One region of the Streptomyces sp. NBC_01298 genome, then DNA from elsewhere that is predicted to be linked to it. Evidence: predicted binding sites of a transcription regulator. Region 1 holds the regulator's gene; the other holds the start of a gene.
What was found. Region 1 encodes HrcA, which represses chaperone genes, less so after heat shock. Its sites were predicted from a motif close to TTNGCACTCNGNNNNNCNGAGTGCNAA; they were not measured.
Positions count from the first base shown of each region.

Region 2: the regulator HrcA is predicted to act here: its motif matches at 3,858-3,884, upstream of groES (co-chaperone GroES).

Region 1 covers NZ_CP108414.1:6,134,237-6,149,498, reverse strand. Annotated here, with positions in the region: gene OG730_RS27890 (ribonuclease Z) at 1-353, opposite strand, end outside; gene OG730_RS27885 (histidine triad nucleotide-binding protein) at 357-716, opposite strand; gene OG730_RS27880 (16S rRNA (uracil(1498)-N(3))-methyltransferase) at 817-1,560, opposite strand; gene OG730_RS27875 (nitronate monooxygenase) at 1,557-2,648, opposite strand; gene dnaJ (molecular chaperone DnaJ) at 2,840-3,976, opposite strand; gene hrcA (heat-inducible transcriptional repressor HrcA) at 3,977-4,993, opposite strand; gene OG730_RS27860 (MBL fold metallo-hydrolase) at 5,147-5,872, shown strand; gene OG730_RS27855 (DUF3097 domain-containing protein) at 5,901-6,698, shown strand; gene hemW (radical SAM family heme chaperone HemW) at 6,994-8,226, opposite strand; gene OG730_RS27845 (AMP-dependent synthetase/ligase) at 8,320-10,212, opposite strand; gene lepA (translation elongation factor 4) at 10,444-12,309, opposite strand; gene rpsT (30S ribosomal protein S20) at 12,533-12,799, shown strand; gene OG730_RS27830 (TetR/AcrR family transcriptional regulator) at 12,997-13,656, opposite strand; gene OG730_RS27825 (MFS transporter) at 13,749-15,179, shown strand.
Region 2 covers NZ_CP108414.1:3,815,457-3,830,718, forward strand. Annotated here, with positions in the region: gene OG730_RS17020 (SDR family NAD(P)-dependent oxidoreductase) at 1-717, shown strand, start outside; gene OG730_RS17025 (ester cyclase) at 823-1,521, shown strand; gene groL (chaperonin GroEL) at 1,638-3,269, opposite strand; gene groES (co-chaperone GroES) at 3,406-3,714, opposite strand; gene OG730_RS17040 (response regulator transcription factor) at 4,534-5,226, shown strand; gene OG730_RS17045 (sensor histidine kinase) at 5,219-6,640, shown strand; gene OG730_RS17050 (LCP family protein) at 6,698-7,969, shown strand; gene OG730_RS17055 (FtsW/RodA/SpoVE family cell cycle protein) at 7,957-9,393, shown strand; gene OG730_RS17060 (polysaccharide deacetylase family protein) at 9,384-10,268, opposite strand; partial or broken gene OG730_RS17065 (RNA-guided endonuclease InsQ/TnpB family protein) at 10,359-11,589, shown strand; gene OG730_RS17070 (polysaccharide deacetylase family protein) at 11,653-12,618, opposite strand; gene OG730_RS17075 (class I SAM-dependent methyltransferase) at 12,719-13,897, shown strand; gene OG730_RS17080 (hypothetical protein) at 13,877-14,590, opposite strand; gene OG730_RS17085 (hypothetical protein) at 14,644-14,907, opposite strand; gene tsaD (tRNA (adenosine(37)-N6)-threonylcarbamoyltransferase complex transferase subunit TsaD) at 14,922-15,262, opposite strand, start outside.

The sequences.
Region 1 (15,262 bases):
TCCTCGGCGAGCCGCACCGTCTCGTGGTAAGCCGTGGCGTACCGCAGCCGGTCGAAGAACTTCTGCCCGGAGGCCGGGTAGTGGGCGGTGACGGGGTGCGGGACCCGGTCCAGGTTGATCCGCTGGATGACCCCGGCGAGACCGAGGCTGTGGTCACCGTGGAAGTGGGTGACGCAGATCCGGTTGATGTCGTGCGCGGCCACCCCGGCGCGGAGCATCTGGCGCTGGGTGCCCTCGCCGGGATCGAAGAGGATGCCCTCGCCGTCCCAGCGCAGCAGGTAGCCGTTGTGGTTGCGGTGGCGGGTGGGCACCTGGCTGGCGGTGCCCAGCACCACGAATTCTCTTGCGGACACGGTTTATCCCGGGGGCCATTCGAAGCCACGGCCGCCGAGGACGTGCGCGTGGGCGTGGAAGACGACCTGGCCGGCGCGGGCGCCGGTGTTGAAGACCAGCCGGTAGGCGTGGTCGGGGAGCCCCTCGTCCGCCGCGACCCGGCCGGCCTCGGTCAGGACGTCGGCGGCGATCCCGGGCTCCGCGGCCGCGAGGGAGGCGGCGTCGGGGTAGTGCGCCTTCGGGATGACGAGGACGTGGGTGGGCGCCTGCGGGTTGATGTCGCGGAAGGCGACGGTCGTGTCCGTCTCGCGGACGACCGTGGCGGGGATGGTCCCCGCGACGATCTTGCAGAACAGGCAGTCGGCCTGCGGTTCCCCGGCCATGTGCTGAGCCCTTCGTGACGGGTGATCGATTCCGGCATCGTATCCACCACCGCCCACCGGCCCCGTCAGGGCCGACAGCCCGTCACGGCCGTCACGGCCGTCAGGACCAGCGACCCGTCCGCGCCAGCAGCACCGCCGCCGCGGCCGTGCCCGCCGTCGAGGTGCGCAGCACCGAGCGGCCCAGCCGGTACGGGTGCGCACCGGCCGCGGCGAAGGCGGCGAGTTCGTCCGGGGAGACCCCGCCCTCGGGTCCGACGACCAGGACGACGGAGCCGGCGGCGGGCAGTTCCGCGGTGGCCAGCGCGCCCGAGGGGGCGTCCCGGTCCTCGTGCAGGACCATCGCGAGGTCGGCCTCCGCGAGCAGCGTCGCGACCTGCTTGGTCGACAGCGCCTCCTCGACCTCGGGGAAGCGGACCCGGCGGGACTGCTTGCCGGACTCGCGTGCGGTGGCCCGCCACTTGGCGAGGGATTTGGCGCCCCGGTCGCCGCGCCACTGGGTGATGCAGCGCGAGGCCTGCCAGGGCACGATCGCGTCGACGCCGGTCTCCGTCATGGTCTCGACGGCGACCTCGCCCCGGTCCCCCTTGGGCAGGGCCTGGACGACGGTGATCCGGACGGCGGGCTCCGGCTCCTCGAAGACCCCGGACACGGAGACGACGAGGCGGTCCTTGCCCTCGGCTGCCGTCACGACGGCCTCGGCCCAGCCTCCCCGGCCGTCTGTCAGCACGAGCGCCTCGCCGGGGGCCAGCCGCTTCACGGAGACCGCGTGGCGGCCCTCGGAGCCGTCCAGGACGAACTCCGGCCCCGCGGGAACCTTTTCGACCACGAACACCGGGGCGGTCATGACGCACTCCTCATCTGCATTGCCTTCAACGCGTCCTGTGCCGCGCCGAGTTCCGCCGCGAGCACCTCCACCAGTTCCCCGGCCGGCAGGGCCCGCGCCAGCCGGTGCCCCTGGCCCGCCCACAGGGCCATGCCCTGCGGGTCCCCGGCCGCGGCGGCGGCCTTGCGCAGCGGCGCGGTGAGGTGGTGGACCGCCGGGTACGCGGCCGGGGCGTACGGGCCGTGCTCGCGCATGAACCGGTTGACCAGTCCGCGGGCCGGCCGCCCCGAGAAGGCCCGGGTCAGCTCCGTCCGGACGAACAGCGGGTCGGTCAGGGCCTTCTTGTGCAGGGGGTGCGCGCCCGACTCCGGGCAGGCCAGGAAGGCCGTGCCGAGCTGCGCGGCCTCCGCGCCCGCGGCGAGCAGCGCGGCGATCTGCGAGCCGCGCATCAGGCCGCCCGCCGCGATGATCGGGAGGGCCACGGCCTCGCGCACCTGCGCGACGAGCGCGAGCAGGCCGACCCCGGCGGTGCCGTCGCCCTGCGGGTCGTCGCGGTGGGTGCCCTGGTGGCCGCCCGCCTCCACGCCCTGGACGCACACGGCGTCGGCGCCGGCCGCCTGGGCGGCGCGGGCCTCCTCGACGGAGGTGACGGTGGCGATCGTGTACGTACCGACCTTGCGCAAACAGGTGAAGGCCGCGGGCGCGGGCAGGCCGAAGGTGAACGAGACCACGGGTACCGGGTCCTCGATGAGAATGGCCAGTTTGGCGTCGTAGCCGTCGTCGCTGGTGCCGATGATGTCCTCGTCCGCGAGGGAGATCTCGTACCAGGACGCCTCGCTGGCGAGGTGCCCGCGGTAGGCCTCCAGGGCCGCCGGGTCCACGTGGGAGGTCTGCGGCAGGAAGAGGTTGACGCCGAAGGGACGGCGGGTGAGCGCGCGCAGCCGCTTGATCTCCTGGTACATGCCGTCGGCGGTCTTGTAACCGCCGGCGAGGAAGCCCAGCCCACCCGCTTCGCACACGGCGGCCGCGAGCGGCGGGCAGGACGCGCCGCCCGCCATGGGCGCCTGCACGATCGGGTACGCGAAGAGACCGTTCGGTGCGGAGGACATGAGCTGCATCGTGCCATGTCCCGCTCACGGGACCGAATCACGGCATTCGCCTGGCATAGTCCCCTTCACCGGGGTGCCCGAATACCGCCGCCGCCCTGCCGCCGCCCCGCCGCCCCGCATGCCGCGAGCCCGGTCCGGGGCATCCCCGGACCGGGCTCGCAGGTGTTCTCGTACGCTGCTCCGCGCGCGGCTCAGCGCCCGTTGAAGGCGTCCTTCAGGCGGCTGAACAGGCCTTGCTGACCCGGCGCGAACTGGCCCATCGGCCGCTCCTCGCCGCGCAGCTTGGCCAGCTGGCGCAGCAGGTCCTCCTGCGCCGGGTCCAGCTTGCCGGGGGTGGTGACCTCGACGTGCACGATCAGGTCGCCGCGCCCGCCACCGCGCAGGTGGGTGACGCCGCGCCCGTGCAGCGGGATCGCCTGCCCGGACCCGGTACCGGGCCGGATGTCGATCTCCTCCAGGCCGTCCAGGGTCTCCAGCGGGCACTTGGTGCCCAGGGCCGCCGCGGTCATCGGGATGGTGACCGTGCAGTGCAGGTCGTCCCCGCGCCGCTGGAAGGTCGGGTGCGGCAGCTCGTGGATCTCCACGTACAGGTCGCCGGCGGGGCCGCCGCCGGGGCCGACCTCGCCCTCGCCCGCGAGCTGGATCCGGGTGCCGTTCTCGACGCCGGCCGGGATCTTGACCGTGAGGCTGCGGCGGGAGCGGACCCGGCCGTCGCCCGCGCACTCGGGGCACGGGGTCGGGACCACGGTGCCGAAGCCCTGGCACTGCGGGCAGGGGCGCGAGGTCATGACCTGGCCCAGGAAGGACCGGGTGACCTGCGAGACCTCACCGCGGCCGCGGCACATGTCGCAGGTCTGCGCCGAGGTGCCGGGGGCGGCGCCCTCACCGGAGCAGGTGGTGCAGACGACGGCCGTGTCGACCTGGATGTCCTTGGTCGTGCCGAAGGCGGCCTCGTCCAGTTCCAGGTCGAGGCGGATCATGGCGTCCTGGCCGCGGCGGGTCCGCGAGCGCGGTCCGCGCTGCGAGGACTGGCCGAAGAAGGCGTCCATGATGTCGGAGAAGTTGCCGAAGCCACCCGCTCCGAAGCCGCCGGCCCCGCCGCCGCCCGAGGAGGACAGGGGGTCGCCGCCGAGGTCGAAGACCTGCTTCTTCTGCGGGTCCGAGAGGACCTCGTAGGCCGCGTTGATCTCCTTGAAACGCTCTTGCGTCTTGGGATCGGGGTTCACATCCGGGTGCAGCTCGCGTGCGAGCCGCCGGAAGGCCTTCTTGATCTCGTCCTGCGATGCGTCGCGGCGCACGCCGAGAACGGCGTAGTAGTCCGTGGCCACTTACGACTCCGCCAGGATCTGTCCGACGTAACGTGCCACTGCGCGTACCGCTCCCATCGTTCCGGGGTAGTCCATGCGGGTCGGTCCGACCACGCCGAGTTTGGCGACTGCTTCGCCGCCCGAACCGTAGCCGACCGAGACGACGGACGTGGAGTTCAGTCCCTCGTAGGCGTTCTCATGCCCGATCTTTACGGCCATTCCCGACTCACTTGCCTCGCCCAGCAGCTTGAGGAGCACGACCTGCTCCTCCAGCGCTTCGAGCACCGGCCTGATCGTCAGGGGAAAATCGTGTCCGAAGCGGGTGAGGTTGGCGGTGCCGCCGATCATCAGCCGCTCCTCCGCCTCCTCGACCAGCGTTTCGAGGAGGGTGTCGAGGACGGCCTTCACCGTCACCCGGTCCTCGGTCTCGAAGGACTCCGGAAGGTCCTTCACCAGCGGCGGCACGTCGGTGAACCGGCGGCCGACGACAATGCTGTTGAGGCGGGCCCGCAGGTCCGCGAGCGAGGTGTCCGCGAAGGGGGTCTGGCAGTCGACGAGCCGCTGCTCGACCCGGCCGGTGTCCGTGATGAGGACCAGCATCAGGCGGGCCGGGGCCAGCGAGAGCAGTTCCACGTGCCGGACGGTGGACCGGGTGAGCGAGGGGTACTGGACGACGGCGACCTGCCGGGTCAGCTGCGCGAGCAGCCGCACCGTACGGCCGACGACGTCGTCGAGGTCAACGGCCCCGTCGAGGAAGTTCTGGATGGCCCGGCGCTCGGGCGTCGACAGCGGTTTGACCCCCGCCAGCTTGTCGACGAAGAGTCGGTAGCCCTTGTCGGTGGGGATCCGGCCCGCGCTGGTGTGGGGCTGCGCGATGTAGCCCTCGTCCTCCAGCACGGCCATGTCGTTGCGCACGGTGGCGGGCGAGACGCCGAGCCGGTGCCGCTCGGTGAGCGCCTTGGAGCCGACCGGCTCCTCCGTCCCGACGTAATCCTGGACGATGGCACGCAGCACTTCGAGTCTGCGTTCGCTGAGCATCGCGCGCACACCTCCATCGTTTCCGTCGTTCGCGGCTTCGGCAGGCCCTGCCTGCTGGCACTCTGAGCGTTCGAGTGCCAGAGATCCCCCGGTCAGTGTACGGCGGGGTGGTACACCCCTAGCAAGGGCGGCCCGCCAAGGTAGCGTCGCGGCATGGACGTGCGTTGGGAAGAGGCGGGCTGGGAACGGCTCACCGAACGGGCCGGCCGCAAGCGCCTGCCGGTGTGGGATTGCACCGTGGGACTGGTGGTGGGCGAGGATTCGGCCCTTCTGATCGACCCCGGGTCCTCCCTGCGGGAGGGCGCGCTGGTGCGCGCCGAGGCGGAGCGGCTGGCGGGGCGGCGCGTGACCCATCTCGCATTCACACACGGACATTTCGACCACGTGCTGGGCGGAGCGGCGTTCGCGGGGGCGGAGGTCTACGGCCCGGTCGGGCTGGACGCCCTGCTCTCCGTGAGCCGGGACGAGCTGCGGGCCGACGCGGTGCGGCACGGCCTCGCGGAGGCGGAGGCGGCCGAGGCGGCGGACCTGCTGGTGCTCCCCCGGCACCTGGTGTCGGGCGAGTGGACGCTGGACCTGGGCGGGGTACAGGTCCTGCTGGCGAACGTGGGCCCGGGACACACCCGGCACGATCTGGCGGCCTTCGTGCCCGGTGCGCGCGAGGTGGTCTTCTGCGGCGACCTCGTCGAGGAGTCGGGCGAGCCGCAGGCGGGCCTGGACGCGGTGCCCCGGCAGTGGCCCGCGGCACTGGACCGGCTCCTCGCCCTGGGCGGGGACGACGCTCTGTACGTGCCGGGTCACGGAGCGGTGGTCGACGCGGCCTTCGTCCGTGCCCAACGCGACACACTGGCGGCCCGTTTCGGCGTGTCGGACACGTGAGCGGGCCCGCTCTCCTACCCTCGGCCGGATGCGCGAGTACTCCCCCGACCTGACCCCGCAGTGGAAGCGCTCCAAGCCCGTCCCCGAGGTGCCGGCCGATCCGGACCTGGTGGTCGAGGTGGCGGGTACGGACTTCTGCGGCGCGGTGGTGGCCTGCGAGGCGGGCACGGTGACCCTGGAGGACCGCTTCGGCAAGCGCCGCGTGTTCCCCCTCGAACCCCGCGGCTTCCTCCTGGACGGCGCCGTGGTGACCCTGACCCGCCCGGCCCGGGGACCGGCCGCACCGGCCCGTACGGCCTCGGGCTCCCTCGCCGTGCCCGGCGCCCGGGCACGGGTGGCCCGGGCGGGCCGGATCTACGTGGAGGGCCGCCACGACGCCGAACTCGTCGAACGGGTCTGGGGCGACGACCTGCGGATCGAGGGGGTCGTGGTGGAGTACCTGGAGGGCATCGACGACCTCCCCTCCGTCGTCGCCGACTTCGCCCCCGCGGCCGACGCCCGGCTCGGCATCCTGGTGGACCACCTGGTCCCGGGCTCCAAGGAGTCCCGCATCGCCGCCGCGGTGACCTCCCCGCACGTCCTGATCGTGGGCCACCCGTACGTGGACGTCTGGCAGGCGGTGAAACCCTCCGCCCTGGGCATCCGCTCCTGGCCGGTCATCCCGCCCGGCCAGGACTGGAAGACGGGCATCTGCCGCGCCCTGGGCTGGCCGGAGAACACCGGAGCCGCCTGGCAGCACATCCTGTCGCGCGTGACCTCGTACAAGGACCTGGAGCCGACGCTGCTGGGCGCGGTGGAGCACTTGATCGACCACGTGACGGCGTAGCCCCGGGCGCGAGGCGAACCCTGCGGGGCCGTCCCCTACCCGCCCTTCCGCCGTTCCCAGGGGCTCCGCCCCAGACCCCGCGCCTCAAACGCCGGCGGGGCTGGAATTGCCCTGCGGGCAATCCAGCCCCGACCGGGCAAAATCCAGCCCCTCCGGCGTTTGAGGAGCAGGGGTCCGGGGACTGGTCCCCGGCAACGGCGCCGCACGCGGCAGCGGGTCCGGGCGGAGCCCGGGGAACGGGCGAAGGGCGGGTAGGGGAACTCCTCCCCCACAGGGCCGCCTCCCGGGAACGGGGTCAGTCGACCAGGTCGCGGACCACCGCGTCGGCCAGGAGCCGCCCCCGCAGGGTCAGGACGGCACGCCCCGCCTCGTAAGGCCCCGGTTCCAGCAGCCCGTCCGCGAGGGCCTTGCGAGAGGCCGCCAGCCCCGCCGCCGCGAGCAACGACAGCGGCACCCCGTCCACGAGCCGAAGCTCCAGCAGGATCCGCTCGACCCGCCGGTCCTCCGAGGACAGCAGCTCCCGCCCGGCCCCGGGCGACCGCCCCTCCGCCAGCGCGGCCGCATACGCGCCCGGGTGCTTCACGTTCCACCACCGCACCCCGCCCACGTGCGAGTGCGCCCCGGGCCCGGCCCCCCACCAGTCGGCCCCGCGCCAGTACAGCTCGTTGTGCAGGCACCGCCCGGCCTCGGAGGTGGCCCAGTTCGAGACCTCGTACCAGGAGTACCCCGCCTCGGCCATCACCGCGTCGAGGATCAGGTACCGGTCCGCGTGGACGTCGTCGTCCGTCATCGGGACCTCGCCCCGCCGGATCCGCCGCGCGAGCTGGGTGCCCTCCTCCACGATCAGCGCATAGGCGCTGATGTGATCGGGCCCGGCCCCCAGGGCGGCCGAGAGCGACGCCCGCCAGTCCTCGTCCGATTCCCCGGGCGTCCCGTAGATCAGGTCCAGGTTCACGTGCTCGAAGCCCGCCGCCCGCGCCTCCGCGACGCAGGCCTCGGGCCGGCCGGGGGTGTGCGTACGGTCCAGCACCTTCAGGACGTGCTGCTTCGCGCTCTGCATGCCGAAGGAGATCCGGTTGAAGCCGCCCGCGCGCAGCTCGGCCAGGTACTCCGGGTTCACCGACTCCGGATTGGCCTCGGTGGTGACCTCGGCGTCCTCGGCCAGCCCGAATTCCTCGCGGATCGCCGCGAGCATCCGTACGAGGTCGCCGGCGGGCAGCAGCGTGGGCGTGCCGCCGCCCACGAACACGGTCCGGACGGCCCTCGGGTCGTCCCCGAGCACCTTCCGGGCCAGCCTGACCTCGTCGATCAGGGTGTCGGCGTAGTTCTCCCGGGAGGCGAGCACGCCGCCGGTGCCCCGCAGCTCGGTGGCCGTGTAGGTGTTGAAGTCGCAGTACCCGCAGCGCGTGGCGCAGTACGGAACGTGCAGGTAGAACCCGAGCGGCCGCTCGCCCGCTCCCGCCAGGGCGTGGGGCGGCAGGGAGCCGTCTTCGGGCATGGGTTCACCGTCGGGCAGTGCGGAAGGCATGGGCCCATTGTCCCGCACTGCCCCAAGGTCGTTTACGGTCCCGCGCGGCGACCCTGACCGGGCCCCTGACCGGGCCTCGGACCGGGCCCGGTGCTACGCCTCCCGGGACCCCTCGTACATCTCCTCGATGAGGTGCTTGAACTCGCGCTCGACGACCGGCCGCTTCAGCTTGAGGCTCGGGGTGAGGTCCCCGTGCTCCACGTCCAGGTCGCGCGGCAGGAGGCGGAACTTCTTGACCGTCTGCCAGCGCTGGAGGCCCTCGTTGAGGGTCTGGACGTAGGTCTCGATGAGCCGGTTCGTCTCGGGCGCGGCCAGGACCTGGGAGTACGTCTTGCCCTCCAGGCCGCTCTCGGCGGCCCAGACCAGGATCGAGGGCTCGTCGAGGGCGATGAGGGCGGAACAGAAGTTCCGGTCGGCGCCGTGGACGACGATGCTGGAGACGTAGGGGCAGAGCGCCTTGAACTGTCCCTCGATCTCAGCCGGGGCGACGTACTTGCCGCCCGAGGTCTTGATCAGGTCCTTCTTGCGGTCGGTGATGCGCAGGTAGCCGTCCGCGGAGAGCTCGCCGATGTCACCCGTGTGCAGCCAGCCGTCGGCCTCCAGCACCTCGGCGGTCTTCTCGGGCTGCCCGTGATAGCCCTGCATGATGCCGGGGCCGCGCAGCAGCACCTCGCCGTCGTCGGCGATGCGGACCTCGGTGCCGGGGAGCGGCTTGCCGACGGTGCCGGTGCGGTAGGCCTCGCCCGGGTTGACGAAGGAGGCGGCGCTGGACTCGGTCAGTCCGTAGCCCTCCAGGATGTGGATGCCCGCGCCGGAGAAGAAGTAGCCGATCTCCGGGGCGAGGGCGGAGGCGCCGGAGACGGCGGCGCGCAGATTGCCGCCGAAGGCCTCGCGGAGCTTGGAGAAGACGAGCTTGTCGGCGACCTTGTGCTTGGCGGCGAGGCCCAGGGGGGCGCTCGCGCGGCCGGTGCGGCGGAAGTTGTCCTGGGTGACCTTGGCGTACTCGCGGGCCACGCCGACGGACCACTGGAAGATCTTGTACTTGGCCCCGCCGCCGGCCCGGGCCTTGGCCGCGACCCCGTTGTACACCTTCTCGAAGATGCGCGGGACGGCCGCCATGTAGGTCGGCTGGACGATCGGCAGGTTCTCGATGATCTTGTCGATGCGGCCGTCGACGGCGGTCACGTGGCCCACCTCGATCTGGCCTGAGGTCAGCACCTTGCCGAAGACGTGCGCGAGCGGCAGCCAGAGGTACTGGACGTCGTCCTTGGTGATCAGGCCGGTGGCCACGGTGGCCTTGGCCATGTACGACCAGTTGTCGTGCGGCAGCCGCACGCCCTTGGGCCGGCCGGTGGTGCCCGAGGTGTAGATGAGGGTGGCGAGCTGGTCGGCGGTGATGGCCGCGATCCGCTCCTTGACCACCTCGGGGTGCTTGGCCAGGTACTCGCGGCCGCGCGCCTCCAGGTCGGCCAGCGAGAGCACCCAGCCCTCGGGGTCCCCCTCGGCCGCGACGGCGTCGGCGGTCTCCACGACCACGACGTGGGCCAGCTCGGGCAGGTCGGCGCGGCGCTCACGGGCCTTGGCCAGCTGCGCGGCGTCCTCGGCGATCAGGATCCGGCTCTCGGAGTCGGAGAGGATGAAGGCCGACTCCTCCGCGTTCGTGCTCGGGTAGACGGTGGTCACGGCGCCGCCGGCGCACATCACGCCGAGGTCCGCGAGGATCCACTCGACCCGGGTGTTGGAAGCCAGCGCGACGCGCTGCTCCGGCTGGATCCCGAGCTCCACGAGCCCGGCCGCGATGGCGAAAACCCGATCGGCGGCCTGTCCCCAGCTGAGGGACTTCCAGTCGTCCGGGCCGCCCTTGCCGCCCGCGGCGGGGACCGGGTAGCGGTAGGCCTCGGCGTTCGGCGTGGCGGCGACACGCTCCAGGAAGAGGGTCGCCACGGTGGGCGGACGGTTCTCGATCAAGGTCTGTGTGTCGCTCACGGACATCCTCCGGACCACGCGGCAGGGCATGTACAGGACTTGTAACTGGCGAGTAACCAACGAGCAGTGATCAGACTAGGGGCCCTCCGCCTGGCGCGTAAGGGCCCCTGGGACGCCGATTCATAACGAAGCGGACGCCCGCGACCCGCGTTCCGCTCCGTGGCCGGATACGCAGCGGGCCCCCGCGCCGGAGCACGGGGGCCTGCTTCGCATCCAATGGCTTCGCCGCGGCTACTTCTTCTTGCCGCCGGACTCGTCACTGGAGAGGACGGCGATGAAGGCCTCCTGCGGGACCTCCACGGAGCCGACCATCTTCATGCGCTTCTTGCCTTCCTTCTGCTTCTCCAGCAGCTTCCGCTTACGGGAGATGTCACCGCCGTAGCACTTGGCGAGGACGTCCTTGCGGATGGCGCGGATGGTCTCGCGGGCGATGACCCGCGAGCCGACGGCCGCCTGGATCGGGATCTCGAAGGCCTGCCGCGGGATGAGCTCGCGCAGCTTGGCGACCAGGCGCACGCCGTAGGCGTAGGCCGCGTCCTTGTGGCAGACGGCGGAGAAGGCGTCGACCTTGTCGCCGTGCAGCAGGATGTCGACCTTGACCAGGCTGCCGGACTGCTCGCCGGTGGGCTCGTAGTCGAGGGAGGCGTAGCCGCGCGTCTTGGACTTCAGCTGGTCGAAGAAGTCGAAGACGATCTCCGCGAGCGGGAGCGTGTAGCGGATCTCGACCCGGTCCTCGGAGAGGTAGTCCATCCCGAGGAGGGTGCCGCGGCGCTGCTGGCAGAGCTCCATGATCGCGCCGATGAACTCGGAGGGCGCGAGCAGGGTGGCCCGTACGACCGGCTCGAACACGTCCCTGATCTTGCCCTCGGGGAACTCGCTCGGGTTGGTGACGGTGACCTCCTTGCCGTCCTCCAGGACGACGCGGTAGACCACGTTGGGCGCGGTGGCGATCAGGTCGAGGCCGAACTCGCGCTCCAGGCGCTCGCGCACCACGTCCAGGTGCAGCAGGCCGAGGAAGCCGACGCGGAAGCCGAAGCCCAGCGCCGCCGAGGTCTCGGGCTCGTAGACCAGCGCGGCGTCGTTGAGCTGGAGCTTGTCCAGGGCCTCGCGCAGGTCCGGGTAGTCCGAGCCGTCGAGCGGGTACAGGCCCGAGAAGACCATCGGGCGCGGGTCCTTGTAGCCGCCGAGGGCCTCGGTCGCGCCGTTGTTCAGGCTGGTGATGGTGTCACCGACCTTGGACTGACGGACGTCCTTCACGCCGGTGATGATGTAGCCCACCTCGCCGACGCCGATGCCGTCGGCCGGGGTCATCTCCGGGGAGGAGACGCCGATCTCCAGCAGCTCGTGCGTGGCGCCGGTCGACATCATCCGGATGCGCTCGCGCTTGTTGAGCTGGCCGTCGACGACACGGACGTACGTGACGACACCGCGGTACGAGTCGTACACGGAGTCGAAGATCATCGCGCGGGCCGGGGCGTCCTTGGGGCCGACCGGGGCCGGGACCGTGGCGACGATCTTGTCGAGCAGCACGTCCACGCCGAGACCGGTCTTCGCCGAGACGCGCAGGACGTCCTCGGGCTGGCAGCCGACCAGGTTCGCGAGCTCCTCGGCGAACTTCTCCGGCTGGGCGGCCGGCAGGTCGATCTTGTTCAGGACCGGGACGATCGCCAGGTCCTTCTCCATCGCCAGGTACAGGTTGGCGAGGGTCTGCGCCTCGATGCCCTGGGCCGCGTCCACCAGGAGGACCGTGCCCTCGCACGCCGCCAGGGAGCGGGAGACCTCGTAGGTGAAGTCGACGTGCCCGGGGGTGTCGATCATGTTGAGGATGTGGGTCTTGCCCAGGTCCTCGCCCGTGTTCGGGGCCCACGGCAGCCGGACGGCCTGGGACTTGATCGTGATGCCGCGCTCACGCTCGATGTCCATGCGGTCGAGGTACTGGGCGCGCATCTGCCGCGAGTCCACCACACCGGTGAGCTGGAGCATCCGGTCGGCAAGGGTCGACTTGCCGTGGTCGATGTGCGCGATGATGCAGAAATTGCGGATCAGCGCCGGGTCGGTACGGCTCGGCTCGGGCACGTGGCTGGGGATCGCGGGCACGCAGTGTCCTGATTCTCGGGTCGCAGTCGGAACGAAGTGTGGGCGTCGGTCTGCGCGAAACGGATCTATACGCAGACTCCCATGGTCCCATGAACCGGAGAGTGCGCTCGGTTTGGGCCGGTCGAACGGCAGCTGGTAGCCTGAGCAGCTGTGTCTCGTGTGCCCTCTAGCTCTACGGGACGCAATCCGAAGATCAAATCTCTGAACCTGCAAAGGCTCTTTCGTGGCGAACATCAAGTCCCAGGTCAAGCGCAACAAGACGAACGAGAAGGCTCGCCTTCGCAACAAGGCCGTCAAGTCCTCGCTCAAGACCGCCATCCGCAAGGCCCGTGAGGCCGTCGTCGCCGGTGACGTCGAGAAGGCCACCGTGGCTTCCCGCGCCGCTTCCCGCGCGCTCGACAAGGCCGTCTCGAAGGGTGTCATCCACAAGAACGCCGCCGCCAACAAGAAGTCGGCGCTGGCGACCAAGGTTGCCTCCCTTCAGGGCTGAGCCCCTGATGTGATCGCCGGGCAAGGATCCAGCGGGCCCTCTCTCCCGCTCCCGACCGGCACTCCGCGCCGCACACGAAGCGTTCGCCACGCGGGTGCGGCGCACCCAGAGAAGTAACCGAAGGCCCCGATCGCCTCCCTTCCCCAGGGCAGCGACCGGGGCCTTCGGCATGCGCCGCGTCGCCGCGGGCGGGCCCCTCAGGCCGGCTCCGCAGGCCTCGCCGGCGCGGCGGGGCGGGCCGAGACCGCGGCCAGGACGGTGGCCGTGAGGATCTCCGGCGCCTCGGCCGGGGTCATCCGTCCGGCCTGCACCTCGGCGGCGGCCGCGTGGACCAGGCTGTAGACGACCGTGACCAGCCAGTCCGCGGACAGGTCGGCGCGCAGCTCGCCGCTCTCCCGGCCACGGCCGATCACGCGGCGGACGGGAGCGAGGATCCGGTCGTGGCGCTCGCGCAACCGCTCGGGCGGCAGCGCCGCGGAGACGGCCGCGAACACCGCGGAGTGCCGGTCGAGAACCCGCCACGAGCCGCGAATGAGCACCCCGAGGGCCTCCTCCACGCCGCCCTCCCCGGCGGGGCCTCCCCCGGCCGCGCCTCCCCCGGTCGCCCCCTCCTCGCCGCCGAGCCCCTCCAGCGTGGCCGCGGCCTCACCGACGGCCCGGTCGAGGGCGGCGTCGAGGAGGGCTTCCCGGGTCGGGAAGTGCGAGTAGAGCGTGACGCGGCTGACGCCGGCGGCGCGAGCGATCGCGGCCATGCTCGCCTGCGGATCGGCCAGGAAACAGTCGAGGCCCGCGTCGACGATCGCGGCGGTGTTGCGCTCGGCGTCTGCGCGGCGGGGGCGGGGTGCGTCGGAGACCATGCCGACAAACTTAACACCACTGTTCACATTCCCCAGGCGAGCCCGCATACTCAATACCTAACACACTTGTTAACTTTAGGAGCGGCTTCGCCATGCCCCCGCACACTCCGCACCCGCAGGACCACCACCAGGACAACCACGCACACCCCCACCCGGGCACCCACCAGAGTCCCCACCCGAGCCATGGCCCACCGCCCCACCCGCGCCGTCGCCCCCTCCTCGCCCTCCTCTGCCTGGCCCAGTTCATGCTCATCGCCGACGTCACCGTCGTGAACGTCGCCCTCCCCGCCATCGGCGCCGACCTCTCCCTCTCCGGCACCGGCCTGACCTGGATCGTCACGGCGTACACCCTGTTCTTCGGCGCCCTCCTGCTGGCCGGCGGCCGGCTCGCGGACCGGTTCGGTGCGGTGCGGACCTTCCTGACCGGGCTGGCCCTCTTCACCGCCGCCTCCGCAGCCTCCGGGCTCGCGGGAGACGCCGCCACGCTGATCGCGGCCCGCTCCGCACAGGGCGTCGGCGCGGCCCTGCTCTCACCGGCCGCCCTGTCGCTGGTCACGACCCTGTTCCAGGGCCCGGCCCGGCATCGCGCCCTCGGGGCGTGGGCGGCGATCGGCGGCACCGGCGCGGCCCTCGGGGTCCTGCTCGGCGGAATCCTTACCGACGGGCCCGGCTGGCGTTGGATCTTCTACCTCAACCTGCCCGTCGGCGCCCTCGCCCTCATCGGAGTACCGCTCCTGCTCGGCCGCCCGCTCCCCGCCACGTCCGCCACGGCGGACCCCGCCCGCCGAACCGCTCCGCTGAACGGGCCGGCGATCCTCCTGCCGACCCTGGCCGCGGGCGCACTCGTCTACGGCCTGACCGAATGCTCCTGGCTCCCCACCATCGCCGCCCTGGCCGTACTGGCCCTCCTGATCGCGACACAACGCCGCTCCGCCAACCCCCTGATTCCCCCCGCCATGCCGGGCCGGCGCTCCCTCCTGGGCGGCAGCGCGGTGATACTGGGGGCGGCGGGCCTGCTCGTGACCGGGTTCTACCTGAGCTCCCTGCACATCCAGCAGTCCCTCGGGCGCAGCCCCTTGATCACCGGGCTGGCCTTCCTCCCCGCGGCGGTGGCGGCCACCGCCGGCGCACACCTGGGCTCCCGGCTGCTCCCCCGCTTCGGCTGGCGCCCGGTCGGCGCGGCGGCGTTCACCGTGGCCGCCGCGGGCGCGGCCCTCACCTCCCTGGGCGGCCTCTGGTCGGGCCTGGTCCCCGGCTTCGCCCTGCTGGCCCTCGGACTCGGCGCGGCCTTCGTGTGCGCCACCACCTCGGCCCTGTCCGAAGTGGCCCCGGCCCACACAGGCCTGGCCTCCGGCTTGGTCGGCACCTCGCACGAACTGGGCGCGGCCATCGCCATCGCCGCCCTGGCCACGGCCGACTTCACCACCCTCGCCTACCCGGCCCTGACCCTGGCCCTGGCCACCCCCTTGCTCCTCCCCAAGGGCCGCCCCGATCCCAACGCCACCCGAACCGCGGCCCACTGACCCACCCACCCCAGGACCAGCGTTCCGCAACCAGCACCGCACACGGCGGCGGCTCCGAGCCGAAGAGCCGGCCCCGCCCGGCC
Region 2 (15,262 bases), 2.3 Mb from region 1:
CGGCTCGCCGCCCAGGGGCACAACCTCGTCCTGGTGGCGCGGGACACCAAGCGCCTCGGGGAGCAGGCCACCGAGCTGCACGACCGGCACGGCATCGAGGCCGAGGTGCTGGCCGCCGACCTCTCCACCGAGGAGGGCATCACGGCGGTCGAGGAGCGCCTCGCCGACCGCAAGCACCCGGTGGACCTGCTGGTGAACAACGCGGGCTTCGGCAACAAGGGCCGCTACCTCGAAGTGTCCATGGCCGACGAGCTGACCATGCTGAAGGTCCACATCGAGGCCGTGCTGCGGCTGACCTCGGCGGCCGTGGAGCCGATGCGCTCGCGCGGGCGCGGCGGCGTGATCAACGTGGCCTCGGTGGCCGCCTTCCTGCCGCGCGGCACCTACGGGGCGAGCAAGGCCTGGGTCGTGCAGTTCACCCAGGGCGCGGCCAAGGACCTGACCGGCTCGGGCGTACGGATGATGGCGCTGTGCCCGGGCTTCGTGCGCACCGAGTTCCACGAGCGGGCCGGCATGGGCACGGACAACATCCCCGGCTGGATGTGGCTCGACGCCGACAAGCTGGTGGCCGCCGCGCTGGCCGATCTGGCGCGGGGCAAGACGGTGTCGATCCCGGATCCGCGGTACAAGGCGCTGATGGGCGTGGTGAAGCTGACCCCGCGGGGGCTGCTGGGCGGGATGTCCTCGCGCACGGGGCGCAAGTACGGGCCCCAGTAATCGGGGCGCGGGTCCCGCATCCCGTGGTGACCTGTGGGTAAACGGGGCATATGGGTGAAATCTCCCTAGACTGGATGTGTCCCATCCAGCGCGGGAGGCGACGCGATGACATTCGTACAAGTGATCGACTACGAGACCAAGCGCTTCGACGAGATGAACAGTCTCATCGACCGCTATGCCGAGCAGACCGCCGGCAGGCGCACGGTCACCCACACGCTCATCGGCAGGGATCGCGACTCCAAGACCCACTACGTGGACCTCGTCGAATTCCCCTCGTACGAAGAGGCCATGAGGAACTCCTCGCTCCCGGAAACCGACCGGATGTTCCAGGAGATGGTGGCGCTCTGCGAAGGCATGCCGAAGTTCATGAACCTCGACGTGGTCCGTGACGAGTACCTCAACAAGCTCGTCGTGAACCGCTTCCTCGAGGAGGTCGTGGGCAAGGGCAACTTCGACGCCGTCGAGGAGTGCATCGCCGCCGACTACGTCACCCACGACATCATGGAGAAGGCGGGCGAGGGCGGCGGCCGCGAGGGCATCCGCAAGACCGTCGGCATGTGGCGGAGCGCGTTCGACATGACCTTCGACATGACGCGGCAGGTCGCCGAAGGCGACTGCGTCACCACCCTGTGGGACTGGAAGGGCACTCACAAGGGCGAGTTCATGGGGGTCGCGCCGACCGGCAAGGAATTCACCATGTCGGGTTGTACGACCTGCCGGATCGAGAACGGCCAGATCGCCGAGGACTGGTGGTACTACGACGCACCGGGCCTGATGCGCCAGATGGGCATGATGCCCGGATAGCACCGGACAGCACCGGACAGCAGACGAGAAAGCCCCGGTCACCACCGCTTGGCAGTGGTGACCGGGGCTTTGCCGTACTTACCGACCGTTCTTACCGGCCGCGCCTACTGACGAGGTCAGTGGCTGTGGCCGTGGCCACCGTGGCCGTGACCGGCGTCGCCCTCGTCGTCGGCCGGCTTCTCGACGACCAGGGTCTCGGTCGTGAGCAGCAGCGACGCGATGGAAGCGGCGTTCTCCAGCGCGGAGCGGGTGACCTTGACCGGGTCGATGACGCCGGCCTTGACCAGGTCGCCGTACTCGCCGGTGGCGGCGTTGAAGCCCTGGCCCTTCTCGAGCTCGGCGACCTTCGCGGTGATGACGTAGCCCTCGAGGCCGGCGTTCTCCGCGATCCAGCGCAGCGGCTCGACGGCGGCGCGGCGCACGACCGCGACACCGGTGGCCTCGTCGCCCGACAGGCCGAGGTTGCCTTCCAGCACCTTCACGGCGTGGACGAGAGCGGAGCCACCGCCGGAGACGATGCCCTCCTCGACCGCGGCGCGGGTCGCCGAGATGGCGTCCTCGAGACGGTGCTTCTTCTCCTTGAGCTCCACCTCGGTGGCGGCGCCGACCTTGATGACGCAGACGCCGCCGGCGAGCTTCGCCAGGCGCTCCTGCAGCTTCTCGCGGTCCCAGTCCGAGTCGGTCGACTCGATCTCGGCCTTGATCTGGTTGACGCGGCCGAGGACCTCGTCGGAAGAGCCGCCACCGTCGACGATGGTGGTGCTGTCCTTGGAGATCGTGACGCGGCGGGCGGAGCCCAGTACGTCCAGACCGGCCTGGTCGAGCTTGAGGCCGACCTCCTCGGCGATGACGGTGGCACCGGTGAGGGTGGCCATGTCCTGGAGCATCGCCTTGCGGCGGTCACCGAAGCCGGGCGCCTTGACGGCGACGGCGTTGAAGGTGCCACGGATCTTGTTGACGACGAGGGTGGAGAGCGCCTCGCCCTCGACGTCCTCGGCGATGATCAGGAGCGGCTTGGAGGCGCCGGCCTGGATGACCTTCTCGAGCAGCGGCAGGAGGTCCTGGATGGAGGAGATCTTGCCCTGGTTGATCAGGATGTACGGGTCATCGAGGATGGCCTCCATACGCTCCTGGTCGGAGACCATGTACGGGGACAGGTAGCCCTTGTCGAAGGCCATGCCCTCGGTGAACTCGAGCTCCAGGCCGAAGGCGTTGGACTCCTCGACGGTGATGACACCGTCCTTGCCGACCTTGTCCATCGCCTCGGCGATGAGGTCACCGACCTGCTGGTCCTGCGCGGAGAGCGCGGCCACGGCGGCGATGTCGGACTTGTCCTCGATCGGGCGGGCGGTCGCGAGGAGCTCCTCGGACACGGCCTTGACCGCGGCGTCGATGCCCTTCTTCAGGGCGGCCGGGGAAGCACCCGCGGCGACGTTGCGCAGACCCTCGCGGACCAGCGCCTGCGCCAGCACGGTGGCGGTGGTGGTGCCGTCACCCGCGACGTCGTTGGTCTTGGTCGCGACCTCCTTGACGAGCTGCGCGCCAAGGTTCTCGTACGGGTCGTCGAGCTCGACCTCACGGGCGATGGTGACGCCGTCGTTCGTGATGGTGGGAGCGCCGAACTTCTTGTCGATGACGACGTTGCGGCCCTTGGGACCGATCGTCACCTTGACGGTGTCGGCGAGCTTGTTGACGCCACGCTCAAGGGCGCGACGGGCGTCCTCGTCAAACTTGAGAATCTTCGGCATGGGAGCGGTTCAGCCCTCTCGTTGCTATCCCCGGCCGCTCACCGCGACCGCCTGTCAGACACGAACTACGCCCCTCGCCGCCCGGCATCAGCAGGGGTGACCAGGGGCGTAGCTCAAAGCAAAACTGGAGAAGTGATTACTTCTCGACGATCGCGAGCACGTCGCGGGCCGAGAGGACGAGGTACTCCTCGCCGTTGTACTTCACTTCGGTGCCGCCGTACTTGGAGTACAGGACGACGTCGCCGACGGTGACGTCCAGCGGGAGACGCTGGCCGTCCTCGAAGCGACCCGGACCCACGGCGAGGACGACGCCCTCCTGGGGCTTCTCCTTCGCGGTGTCCGGGATGACCAGGCCAGAGGCCGTGGTCTGCTCGGCGTCGAGCGGCTGGACCACAATGCGGTCCTCGAGCGGCTTGATGGCAACCTTGGAGCTGGTGGTCGTCACGATCTGACCTTCCGCTTCGGAGATCCGGGGTTAATTGTCTGAGGTGGCGACCATGTCGATCCGTCGTCGCGGGTGCCGGATCTGCCTGTCGCCGTGTTGGCACTCACCAGGGGCGAGTGCCAGACGCGAGACTATTCCGGGGATTAGCACTCGGTCAAGCGGAGTGCCAATACGCGCCGCTGGTTTCGCAGCCTTGGCCGCCTGTTCGAGGCCCCGAATCCTGCGGGGACGCTGTCCCCGGGCCCCTGCGCCTCAAGCGCCGGCGGGGCTGGCTTGCGCCGAGGCTCGGTGGCTGCGGGTGGGGGCCGGTGCCGGGGGCGGGGTGGGGTGTCGGCCTGGACTGCATGATTTAGGCGCCCTGCCCGCTACTTCGACAGGGTGCGCGTGTTCTCGCGCCACAAATCACGCTTTACGTCCCGGCCAACACCCCACCCCGCCCCCGTCGCCGACCCCGGCCCCGCCGCAGCCCCCACCGACCCCGGCTGGGGGATATTCCAGACCGCCCGCGCCACTCCAGCCGTCCGGCGCTTGAGGACCGGGGTCTGGGGCGGAGCCCCAGAGGGGGCCGGGCGCAGCCCGGGGCCCCGCTCCTTTCAGCCCGTCCGGCGTTTGAGGACCGGGTCCGGGCTGGCCCGGGGAACGGTGGAAGGGAGGGTAGGGGAACTCCGCCCCGCAGGGCCCAACCACCCGCACCCGCCCCGCCGGACGGAGTCCGGCGCAGCCGGGCGAAGCCCGCGCAGCGGTGCGAGGTCGGCGTGAAAGAGGTGTGGTCGGCGTCAAGCAAGAAGGAATGGCTGCCCGGTATGTGACGCTTGGGGCATGCGGATCCTGGTCGTCGAAGACGAAGTCAGCCTCGCCGATTCACTGCGGCGCGGCCTCTCCGCCGACGGCCACTGGGTCGACCTGGCCCACGACGGCCACCGCGGACTGGACCTGGCACTCACCGGAGGCCCGTACGACGTGGTCCTCCTCGACCTGATGCTCCCCGGCCTCTCGGGCTACGAGATCTGCACCCGGATGCGGTCCCACGGCGTCGCCACCCCCGTGCTGATGCTGACCGCCAAGGACGGCGAGTACGACGAGGCCGAGGGCCTGGACTCGGGTGCGGACGACTACCTGACGAAACCGTTCTCCTTCGTCGTCCTCGCCGCCCGCCTCCGCGCGCTCACCCGCCGCGCCGCCGGCGCGGGCGCCGCCGCCCGGACCGGGGTGCTGCAAGCCGGCGACCTCGTCCTCGACACCCAGGGCCGCCGCTGCCGCCGGGGCACGCACGAGATCGAGCTGACCGCCCGTGAGCTCGGCGTCCTGGGCTGCCTGATGGAGCAGCCCGGCCGGGCCGTCGCCAAGCAGGACATCCTCGACGAGGTCTGGGACACCCCGCACGGCATCGACCCGAACATCGTCGAGGTCTACGTCTCCTCGCTCCGCCGGAAGATCGACGCCCCCTTCGGGCGCCGCGCGATCCTCACCGTGCACGGCACCGGCTACCGGATGGCCCCGGACGGTGGCTGAGCCGCCGTCGAAGCCGCGGCCCCGCCGCCTCGGCGGCCTCCGCGCCCGCGCCGCCGCGGCGGCCGCCCTCGCGATGGCCGCCGTACTGGCCGCCGGCGGGCTGTGGCTCTACACCCTGCTGCGCGCCAACCTCATCGAGAACACCACCGGCCGCACCGAGCTGGCCGCCCGCAAGGTGGCCGCGCAGTCCGACACCGGGAGCCTCCCGGCCGGCGGCCGGCTGCCCGCGCCCGAGGGCGGGGTCGACCTGGTCCTCGTACGGAACGCGGCCGGGACCGTCGTGGCCACCAGTGGGGACCTGAAGGACACCCCGGAGCTCACGGAGCTGGGCCCCGCGGCCGGGCAGGACGTACGGTCGGCCGTGCTGCCGCCCGCACGCCCCGGCGCACAGCGGCGCGTGGTGGTCGCCGTGGACGCGCCCGGCCCGCCGGGGGCGCACGACCCGCACACCGTCTACGCCGCGACCGTCCTCGGCGACGTCGACGACGCCAACCGGGCCGTCGCGCTGGGCCTGCTCGCCGGCGCGCCCCCGCTGATCGCCTTCGCGGCGCTGCTGGCCTGGTGGGTGACGGGCCACGCGCTGCGCCCGGTCACCGCGATCCGCACCGGGCTGGCGGCGGTCACCGGGAGCGAGCTGGACCGGCGGGTCCCGGACCCGGGCGGCGCCGACGAGATCGCGCAGCTGGCACGGACCGTCAACGACACCCTCGACCGGCTGGAGCGCAGCGACGCCCGGCAGCGGCAGTTCACCGCCGACGCCTCGCACGAGCTGCGCAATCCCCTCGCGGCCGTCCGGTCCCGGCTGGAGGTGGCGCTGCGGGACCCCGACCGGGAGTCGGTGGCGGCCGCGCTGGCCGATACCGAGCGGCTGCAGGGCATCGCGGCCGATCTGCTCCTGCTGGCCCGGCTGGACGGCGGGCCGGCGCCGCGCCCCGAGCCGGTGGACCTCGCGCTGCTGGCCGCCGAGGACGTGGCGCGGCGCCCGGAGCCCCGGGCCCGGCTACGGGTGGACGCGCGGGCTCCCGTACCGGCGTCCGGGGATCCGGCGCGGCTGGAGCGGGCGCTGGCGAACCTGGTGGACAACGCCCTGCGGTACGCCCGTACCGGGGTCGTGGTGCGGGCCTTCGCCGAGGACGGCTGGGCGATGCTGGAGGTCACGGACGACGGGCCGGGCATCCCGGAGGCCGACCGGGACCGGGTCTTCGAGCGGTTCGTACGGCTGGACGCGGACCGGGGCCGGGCCAGCGGCGGCACCGGCCTGGGGCTGGCCATCGCCCGGGAGATCGCCCGGGCGCACGGCGGTGACGTCCGCGCGCTCCCGGCGCCCGCCGGCGGCGCCCGGCTGGTGCTGCGCGTGCCCGCCCCGGCCTCATCCGGCCGCGGCGCCGCACCCGCCCCCACCCCCGCCCCCTGAAGACGCCTTCAGGACCCTCAGGCTTCCTTCAGCACCGCTCCCCCAGCATCGACAGGCATGAGCGCCCACCGCAGGAAGACCCGTGCACCGAAGTCCCCGGCGGCCGCGTCCCGCCGCCGCAGGCTCACCCGCACCCTGCTGGCGTCCGGCTGCGCCCTGGTGGTGCTCGCGGGGGCGACCGCCTGGTACCTGTACGACGACCTCGCCTCCAGCATCGGCAGCTCCAAGGCCCTGGAGGGTGCCGAGAAGTCGAAGTACGGCGACGTGAACATCCTGCTGATGGGCCTGGACAGCCGCCGGGACCAGAACGGCGAGGACCTCCCGCCGGCCGTGCTCGACAAACTGCACGCGGGCGCGACCTCGGCCGTCGGCGGCTACAACACCAACACCCTGATCCTGCTGCACGTCCCCGGCGACGGGAGCGAGGCGAAGGCCTTCTCGGTGCCGCGCGACGACTTCGTCGAGCTGCACGGGGTGCCCGGTTTCACCGGCAAGGCCAAGATCAAGGAGGCGTACGGGCGGGCGAAGGCCAAGGTCGAGGACCAGCTCTCCGCCCAGGGGGTCACGGACCGGAGGCGGCTCGAGCGGGAGGGGCGCGAGGCGGGCCGCAAGGCGGAGATCGAGACGGTGCGCACCTTCCTGGGCGTGCCGATCGACCACTTCGCCGAGCTGAACCTGGCCGGTTTCTATCACCTCGCGGACGCGCTGGGCGGCGTACCGGTGTGTCTGAAGAAGCCGGCGAAGGACGGTTTCTCGGGGGCCGACTTCCCGGCGGGGCGCCAGACGCTCGACGGGCAGCAGTCGCTGGCCTTCGTACGGCAGCGGCACGGCCTGACCATGGGCGACCTGGACCGGACGAAGCGGCAGCAGGCGTTCCTGGCGGGGGCCACCTACCAGCTGAACCAGGCCGGGACCTTCACCGATCCGGTGAAGCTGATGAAGCTGATCGACGCGGCGAAGCAGGACGTGGTCACCGACCGGGGATGGGACCTGCTGTCCTTCGTGAAGCAGGCGAAGAACCTGTCCGGGGGCAACGTGGAGTTTGTGACCCTTCCCATCGAGAGCTTCGGACGGAACCATGGCGCCGAGATAAACGTCGTAGACGATATGAAGATAAAGCGGTTCATAGCCGAGCGGATCGGGCCCGGGGCCACTGCGAGCCCGAGCGCGCCTGGCACCGCTCCCTCCTCACCGGGCACCCCGCCCGCCCCGCAGGGCTCCGCGGACTCAGCGGGCTCCCCCAAGAGCTCCGCCCCCGCGCCCTCACCGTCCCGGAGCAGCAGCGGAACCCCCGCCATCGACGGCGGCGGCGTCCCGTGCGTGGACTGAAGCCCCTGACCTCGGCGGGCGCGCGCCGCCGCACGGAAGCACTGCTCCTCGTCCTCGTCCTCGCGGTGACCGTCTCCGGCCACATCGCCGCCGGCCTCGCGATGAACGACGAGCTGCCGGCCGGCCTCACCGGCTTCGTGGTCAGCATGACGCTGCTCGCGCTGGTGGGGCACCTGGCCGTGCGCCGGTTCGCGGCGTACGCGGATCCGCTGATCTTCCCGCTGGCCCTGCTGCTGACCGGGCTGGGGCTGGTGCTGCTGCACCGCCTCGACCAGGGGTACCTCGACCGGTACAACTCTCCGGCGGTGGCGCCCGGCCAGCTGATATGGACGGTGATCGGCGTCGCGGCCTGCATCGCGGTGCTGGGACTGCTGCGCGATCACCGCCTCCTCCAGCGGTTCATCTACATCACGATGGCCGTGGCCCTGGTGGCGCTGATCGCACCCGCGTTCTTCGGCGCGGACACCTACGGGGCGAAGCGCTGGATCAAGTTCGGCGCGCTCTCGGTCCAGCCCGGCGAGTTCGTGAAGATCATGATCGCGGTTTTCTTCGCGGGCTACCTGGTGATCCACCGTGACGCGCTGGCCCTGTCGGGACGCAAGTTCCTGGGCATGCGGCTGCCGCCGATGCGCCAGCTCGGCCCGCTCATCACGGTGTGGATCGTCTCGCTGCTGGTGCTGGTCTTCGAGCGCGACCTCGGCACCTCGCTGCTCTTCTTCGGCGTCTTCGTGGTCATGCTCTACGTGGCCACGGAACGCACCAGCTGGATCGTCTGCGGCCTGGTCCTCGCCTCGGCGGGCGCCTTCGTCGTGGGCACGACGGAGCCCCACGTCAAGGCCCGCGTGGCCGCCTGGCTGAACCCGCTGTCGTACTACTGGAAGGACCGGCCGCCGGGCATCGTCTCGGACCAGTCGGCGCAGGCGCTGTTCAGCTTCGGCACGGGCGGCATCTCGGGCACGGGCCTCGGCCTGGGCCATCCGGAACTGATCAAGTTCGCGGGCCGCAGCGACTTCATCCTGACGACGGTGGGCGAGGAGCTCGGCCTGGCCGGGGTCATGGCCGTCCTGATCCTCTACGCGCTCCTCGTGCAGCGCGGGCTGCGGATGGCGCTGGGCGCCCGCGACCCGTTCGGCAAGCTGCTGGCGGTGGGCCTGTCGTCCGCCCTGGCACTCCAGGTCTTCATCGTGGCCGGCGGCGTCACGGGGCTGATCCCGCTGACGGGCAAGGCCCTGCCCTTCCTGGCCGCGGGCGGCTCGTCCCTGCTGGCCAACTGGATCATGATCGCCCTGCTGCTGCGCATCTCCGACAGCACCGAACGACAACGCGAGGCGGACGCGCGGGGCCCGGCGGAGACGACGATCACGCCCACGATCACGCCGCAGGCCGCCGGGCCCGAACCGCACCCCGCCGCGCCCTACAGGTAGTCCTCCAGCCGGCCGATCCGGTAACCCTGCTCCTGTATCCGCCGGAGCATCCGGGTCGTCATCTCGGTCTCCGTCGTGCCCTTCAGCTCGGCGGGGCCGCGGAAGTGGGCCAGGATGATGTCACCGGGTTTGAGGGTGGAGCCCTCGGCGTACTGGAAGTTGTTGATCTGCATCGACACGCGCCACAGGAGGAGCTGGGAGATCCCGCACTCGTGCGCGGCCCTGAGGGTGTCGTCGTTGTGGTTGCCGTACGGCGGCCGGAAGAGCGCCGGCCGCTTGCCGAAGCGCTTCTCCAGGCGTTCCTGCTGCCCGCATATCTCCTTCTTCTGCGCCTCGAAGGACAGGGTGCGCAGATTCGGGTGCGTCAGGGTGTGGTTGTTTATCGTGCTGCCGGAGCCGTTGTCGCGGAGCTTTTCGAAGTGGCCGTAATCCGACGAGGCGATGTTGTCCGTGAGGAACATGCTGATCGGCAGCTTCAGATCGGCGGCCATCGTCAGGAACTCGGGGTTCTTCTCCGCGCCGTCGTCGAACGTCAGGAAGACGACCTTGTCGTCCGCCGGGACGGGTATTCGGTCGATGACCTGGACCCGCCCCGCCTTGGCGGGTGCGATCTGCGGTTTGGCGGCCGGCTTGGGCGCGTACTGGAGGGGGCCGCTGAGGCCCCACTTCTTGTACGCCTCGTCCGCCGCGGCCGCCGTTCCGCGGCCCGCGGCGGAGGGGGAGGCCGCCCCCGAGGGCGACGGCGTCGCCCTGGCCTCCGTGGTCTTGCGCCCCAGTCTCTCGATGGGGTCCACGCTGTCCCCGCACCCCGTCAGGGACAGCGCGAGCGCGCCGGCCGCCAGCGTTCCGGCTACGAACCGGCGCGCGTACTTCACTTGTTTTCTCCCACGACGCCGGAGGTCGGTTCGCATCTGGTCTGGCCTGCTCTTTCGGTTGTTGTCAGTTGCCGAGGCTAGGTTGTCGGCATGGCGACGACAGCGTCGGCGGGGGATACCGGGCATGCCCGGTATGCCTTCCGCATGCGCGTGTCGTCCACCGCGCTCGCCGCTTTGACGGCGGAGTGGGACCGGTGCCGGTGGATCTGGAACGAGTGCTGCGCGAAGTCGAAGCAGACGCACCTGTGGAACAAGGACCGGCCCGGGGGGACGGGCAAGCGGACCTGCGGCCCGGCGCAGCTCGACAAGATGCTGACCGAAGCCCGCACCCGGAACGCCTGGCTGCGGGACGGGTCCTCGGTTGTGCAGCAGCAGGTGATCCGGGATTTTCGGAAAGTCCCGCGCCAAGGCGCAGAAGGACATCAACGACCGGCTGCCGGTGCGGCGGCGGGCCGGTATGCCGAGGTGGAAGAGGAAGCGGGAAGCGCTGCCGTCCCTCAACTACACCAAGCGCGGTTTCCGGTTGAAGGATGGCCGCCTGTACCTGGCGGGCGGGATCGCCCTGACGGTGGTGTGGTCGCGGAACCTTCCGGCCGATCCGTCCAGCGTGCGCGTGTATCAGGATGGTCTCGGGCACTGGTACTGCTCGTTCGTGGTCCCCGCCGAGGTCGAGCCGCTGCCTGAGACCGGTCGTGTGATCGGTATCGACTGGGGCGTGAAGGAGACCGCGACCACCACCAGTGACGACCACGACCTGCCGCATGCCGAGCACGGCAAGAAGGCCGCCACCGGCCTCGCGCGCTATCAGCGGATGATGGCCCGCCGGAAACCGGCGAAGGGCAAGCCCGGGTCGAAGGGGTATCAGCGGGCGAAGAAACTGACGGCGAAGCTGCACAAGAAGGTGGCCCGGCAACGCCAGGACACCGGCCGCAAGTGGGCCAAAGCTGTCGTCCGCGACCACGATGCTCTGGCCGTGGAGGATTTCCGCCCGAAGTTCCTCGCCAAGTCCACCATGGCCCGCAAGGCGGCTGATGCGGCGATCTCCGCGACGAAGGCGGCCCTTGTCCAGATGGGCCGCAAGCACGGCCGCGCCGTGTTCCTGGTCAACCCCGCGCACACCACCATGGACTGCGCGCGGTGCGGAGCGAGAACCAAGCACGCACTACCTCTCTCGGAACGAATTTACGCCTGCACCGCGTGCGGAGCCGTGTCCCCCAGGGACAAGAACTCCGCCCGCGTGATGCTGGTCCGGGCTGGTCTCAACCCGGCTGGCGCTGAGGGCACAAGACCACCCGGGGCGCTGCCTCAAGTGGCCGCCTGAGCCAGAAATCCCCGATCAGCCCTGGAGAGTGAGGGATCCCCTGCTCTCCAGGGAGGGGAGGAATCAAAAGTAATCCTCCAGGCGAGCCACGGCATAACCCTTGTCCGTGACGGTCTTCATGACGTGACGGATCATGTCAGTCATGCTTCCCTTCCAGTCTTCCTTGCCCCGGAAGTGGGTCAGGATGATGTCACCGGGGTGCAGGTCCTTGTCCCATTCCCGCCAGTCCATCCGGTTCGGGAAGGCCTCCTCGTTCCACAGTGGAACGGCCTTGATGCCACAGGACTTGGCCGCGCGCAGCGTGTCCTCGTTGTAGTTCCCGTACGGCGGGCGGAAGAGCGTGGGGCGCTTGCCGAACGTCTTCTCGATGGTGTCCTGCTGACCGCAGATCTCCTGGCGCTGCTTCTCGTACGAGAGCGCCGGCATGTAGCGGTGGTTGAGCGTGTGGTTGTTGAGCGTGACGCCCGCCGCCTGCATCTCCTTGAAGTACGGGTAGTTGTCCCGGACCAGGTAGTCGCTCAGGAAGGCGGTGTACGGGAGCTTCAGCTCCTGCATCATCTTCAGGAACTCGGGGTCCTTCTCGGCCCCGTCGTCGATCGTCAGGAAGACGACCTTCTCCTCCGTGGGGACGGTGGTGAAGACCGGGGGCAGCTCGTCCTGGCCCTCGACCTCGAAGCCCTCGCGGGTGGGGATCTCCGGCTTCTCCTTGGGCGCCTGCGGAGCGACGAGCGGGGGCTTGGCCAGCCCCCACTTCTTCGCGGCGACGATCCGCGCCTGCTGGAGGGCCTTCAGCTTCTCGGCGTAGTTGCCGAGCGCGCCGGCCGCGCCGGCCTGCTCGCCCGCGGCGCCCGCGGCGGCCTTCGCCTTCGCCGCCTTGTCCGGCGCGTCGGACCCGCCGGCCCCGCAACCCGTGCCGAGTGCGGCGAGGAGCAGTGCGGCCATCGCGGCCGTACCCAACCGGCCGCGCGCGACTGCCGCGATCCGGTGACCGTGTTGCGTCTTATGTTCCGTTTGTCGGACTAGCTGCATAGTTCGGGATCTTTACACCCTTCACGCACGCGTTCCGGGCGACACCGCGAGGGGAATCCGACCTTCCTCCGAGTGGCCCACCGTGGCCGACAATGGACCCGTGACCCCCGAAGACTTCGCCGCGCTCCTCGCCCCCGAGGGCCACGCCCTCCTCGACTCGCTCCGGGACTACGACCCCGCCCAGGAGCTCGCCGTCGCCACCCGGCTGCGCCGCGAACACCCCGCCCCGCTGGTGTCCGCCGCCCTCGGTCAGGCCCGGCTGCGGCAGCGCGCCGTGGCGAAGTTCGGGGCCGAGGACGCCCACCGGATGTACTTCACCCCCGGCGGCGGGGAGATGGCCACCCGCGCCTCCGTGGCCTCGTACCGGGCCGAGCGGCTCGCCGCCCTGGGCGTACGGAGCCTCGCGGACCTCTGCTGCGGGATCGGCGGCGACGCGCTGGCCCTGGCCCGGCTCGGCATCCGCGTCCTGGCGGTGGACCACGACCCGCTGACCGTCGCCGTGGCGCGCGCCAATGCCGAGGCGCTCGGGCTGGCGGACCTGATCGAGGTCAGGGAGGCCGACGTGACGGAGGTCGACACCGCGGGCTACGACGCCGTCTTCATCGACCCGGCCCGCCGCGGCGGACGCGGCAGGATCTTCGACCCCGAGTCCTACTCCCCTCCCCTGTCCTGGGCCATCGCCACCGCCCGCGCCGCCAAGGTCGCCGCCATCAAGATCGCCCCCGGGATCCCCCACGAGGCGGTGCCCGCCGAGGCCCAGGCCGAGTGGATCTCCGACCAGGGGGACGTGAAGGAGGCCGTGCTGTGGTTCGGGACCGCCCCGGGCGAGATCCGCGCCACCCTGCTGCCCGGCCCGCGCGCCCTGGCCACCGCCGATCCGCTGCCCGACCCCGAGGCCGGTCCCGTCGGGCGCTACCTCTACGAGCCCGACGGCGCCGTGATCCGCGCCCACCTCGTCGCCGAGGTCGCCGAGCGGCTGGGCGGCCGGCTGATCGACCCGACCATCGCGTACATCACCGCCGACGAGCTGCGCGAGACCCCGTACGCGACCTCGTACGAGATCACCGACGTCCTGCCGTTCGGGCTGAAGAAGCTCAAGGCGCTGCTGCGCGAGCGCGGGGTGGGCATCCTCACGGTGAAGAAGCGCGGCTCCGCGATCGAGCCCGAGGAGCTGCGCAGGAAGGTGAAGCCGCAGGGCCCGAACTCCGCGACGGTCTTCCTGACCCGCGTCGCCGGCGCCCCCTCCATGCTGATCGGCTCACCGACCGCCCGTCCCTGACGGCTCGCCGGATCCGCCGGCCGCTCCCCCCGCCGCTCCGCCGGCCGCTCCCCCCGCCGCTCCCCCCGCCGCTCCGCCGGCCGCTCCGCCGAAGACCCGCAGCGCCCAGCGGTAGTGCGCGCCCGCCTTGCCGAGGCCCAGCAGGGCGGTGATCCACAGGATCATGCCGAGGCCCATGGTGTAGGCGACCTCCCCGTAGGTGTCGCCTCCGGGGCGGGCCGCCGCCGCCGAGCCGAAGGTCACCCAGAGCCCGAGCCCGCCCAGGGCGAAGGAGGCCAGCAGCCAGACCAGGCTGCGCCCGGGCGCGCGTACGGCGGCGTCCACGGGCGGGTCCCGGTCCAGCTCCGCCCAGGCGCACAGCAGCCGGCGGACCTGCCGGTCCCGCTTCGCGCCCCAGGCGAACCAGAACCCGGCCGGTATCAGCACGCCCACGCCGAGCACGGCGAAGATCAGGCCGAAGAGGTACGCGAACGGGTCGTGCGTCTCGATGGCCATCAGGGCCATGCCGACGAAGGACCAGCCCAGGGCGAAGACCGCCGAGACCGCCCAGAGGAGCAGGAGCCGGCCGAAGCCCAGACTGCGCCGCCCGAGCTCCCCCAGGAACCGGGCGCGGTCGGCCCGTACGGCGCTCACGTCGAGCCAGGCGCGCAGGTGCGCGGGAGGGGGCGGCGGCGGCAGGTCACGGCGGGGCATGTGCATGACCATATCCGCACGCCGCGGGGTCCGGAGGGCCGCCGAGCGGAGGCTCAGCCTCCGCCGGTCCCCCCGACCTCCACCGATTCGAAGCGCCAGCGGTGGACCGCCCGCGTGATCAAATCGGCTGCGGGCTCCGGCAGTTCGGGCAGATCGGCACCGATCCCCTCGGTCGCCTCCCACCAGGTGATGACGAGCACCCGGTCCTGCGGGGCGCTGAACACCTCGCGCCGCACCGGGTCTTGGGCCAGGATCCGCGAACGGGCCCACTCCAGCAGCTCGTTGGCCCGACCGGGCACGGCCCGGGCCTCCCACATCAGCGCGACGGTGCTCACGAGTACAGGTTGTCCTTGCTCAGCTCGTGCACGTGGTCGTGATCGTGCGCGTGGCCGGTTCCGTGACTGTGACCGTGACCGTCATCGTGTCCGTGGCCGTCGCCGCCCCCGTCGCCGTCCCCGTGGGAATGGCCGTGGGAATGGCCGGGAACATGCGGGTCGGTCACCGGCAGCGAGGAGTCCGCCGACAGGTCCCAGTCCGAGGGGGCCCTGTTCCGCTTGACCATCTCCGCGCCCAGCGCCGCCACCATCGCGCCGTTGTCCGTGCACAGCCCCGGCCGCGGCACCCGCAGGATGATCCCCGCGGCGTCGCACCGCTCCTGGGCCAGCGAGCGCA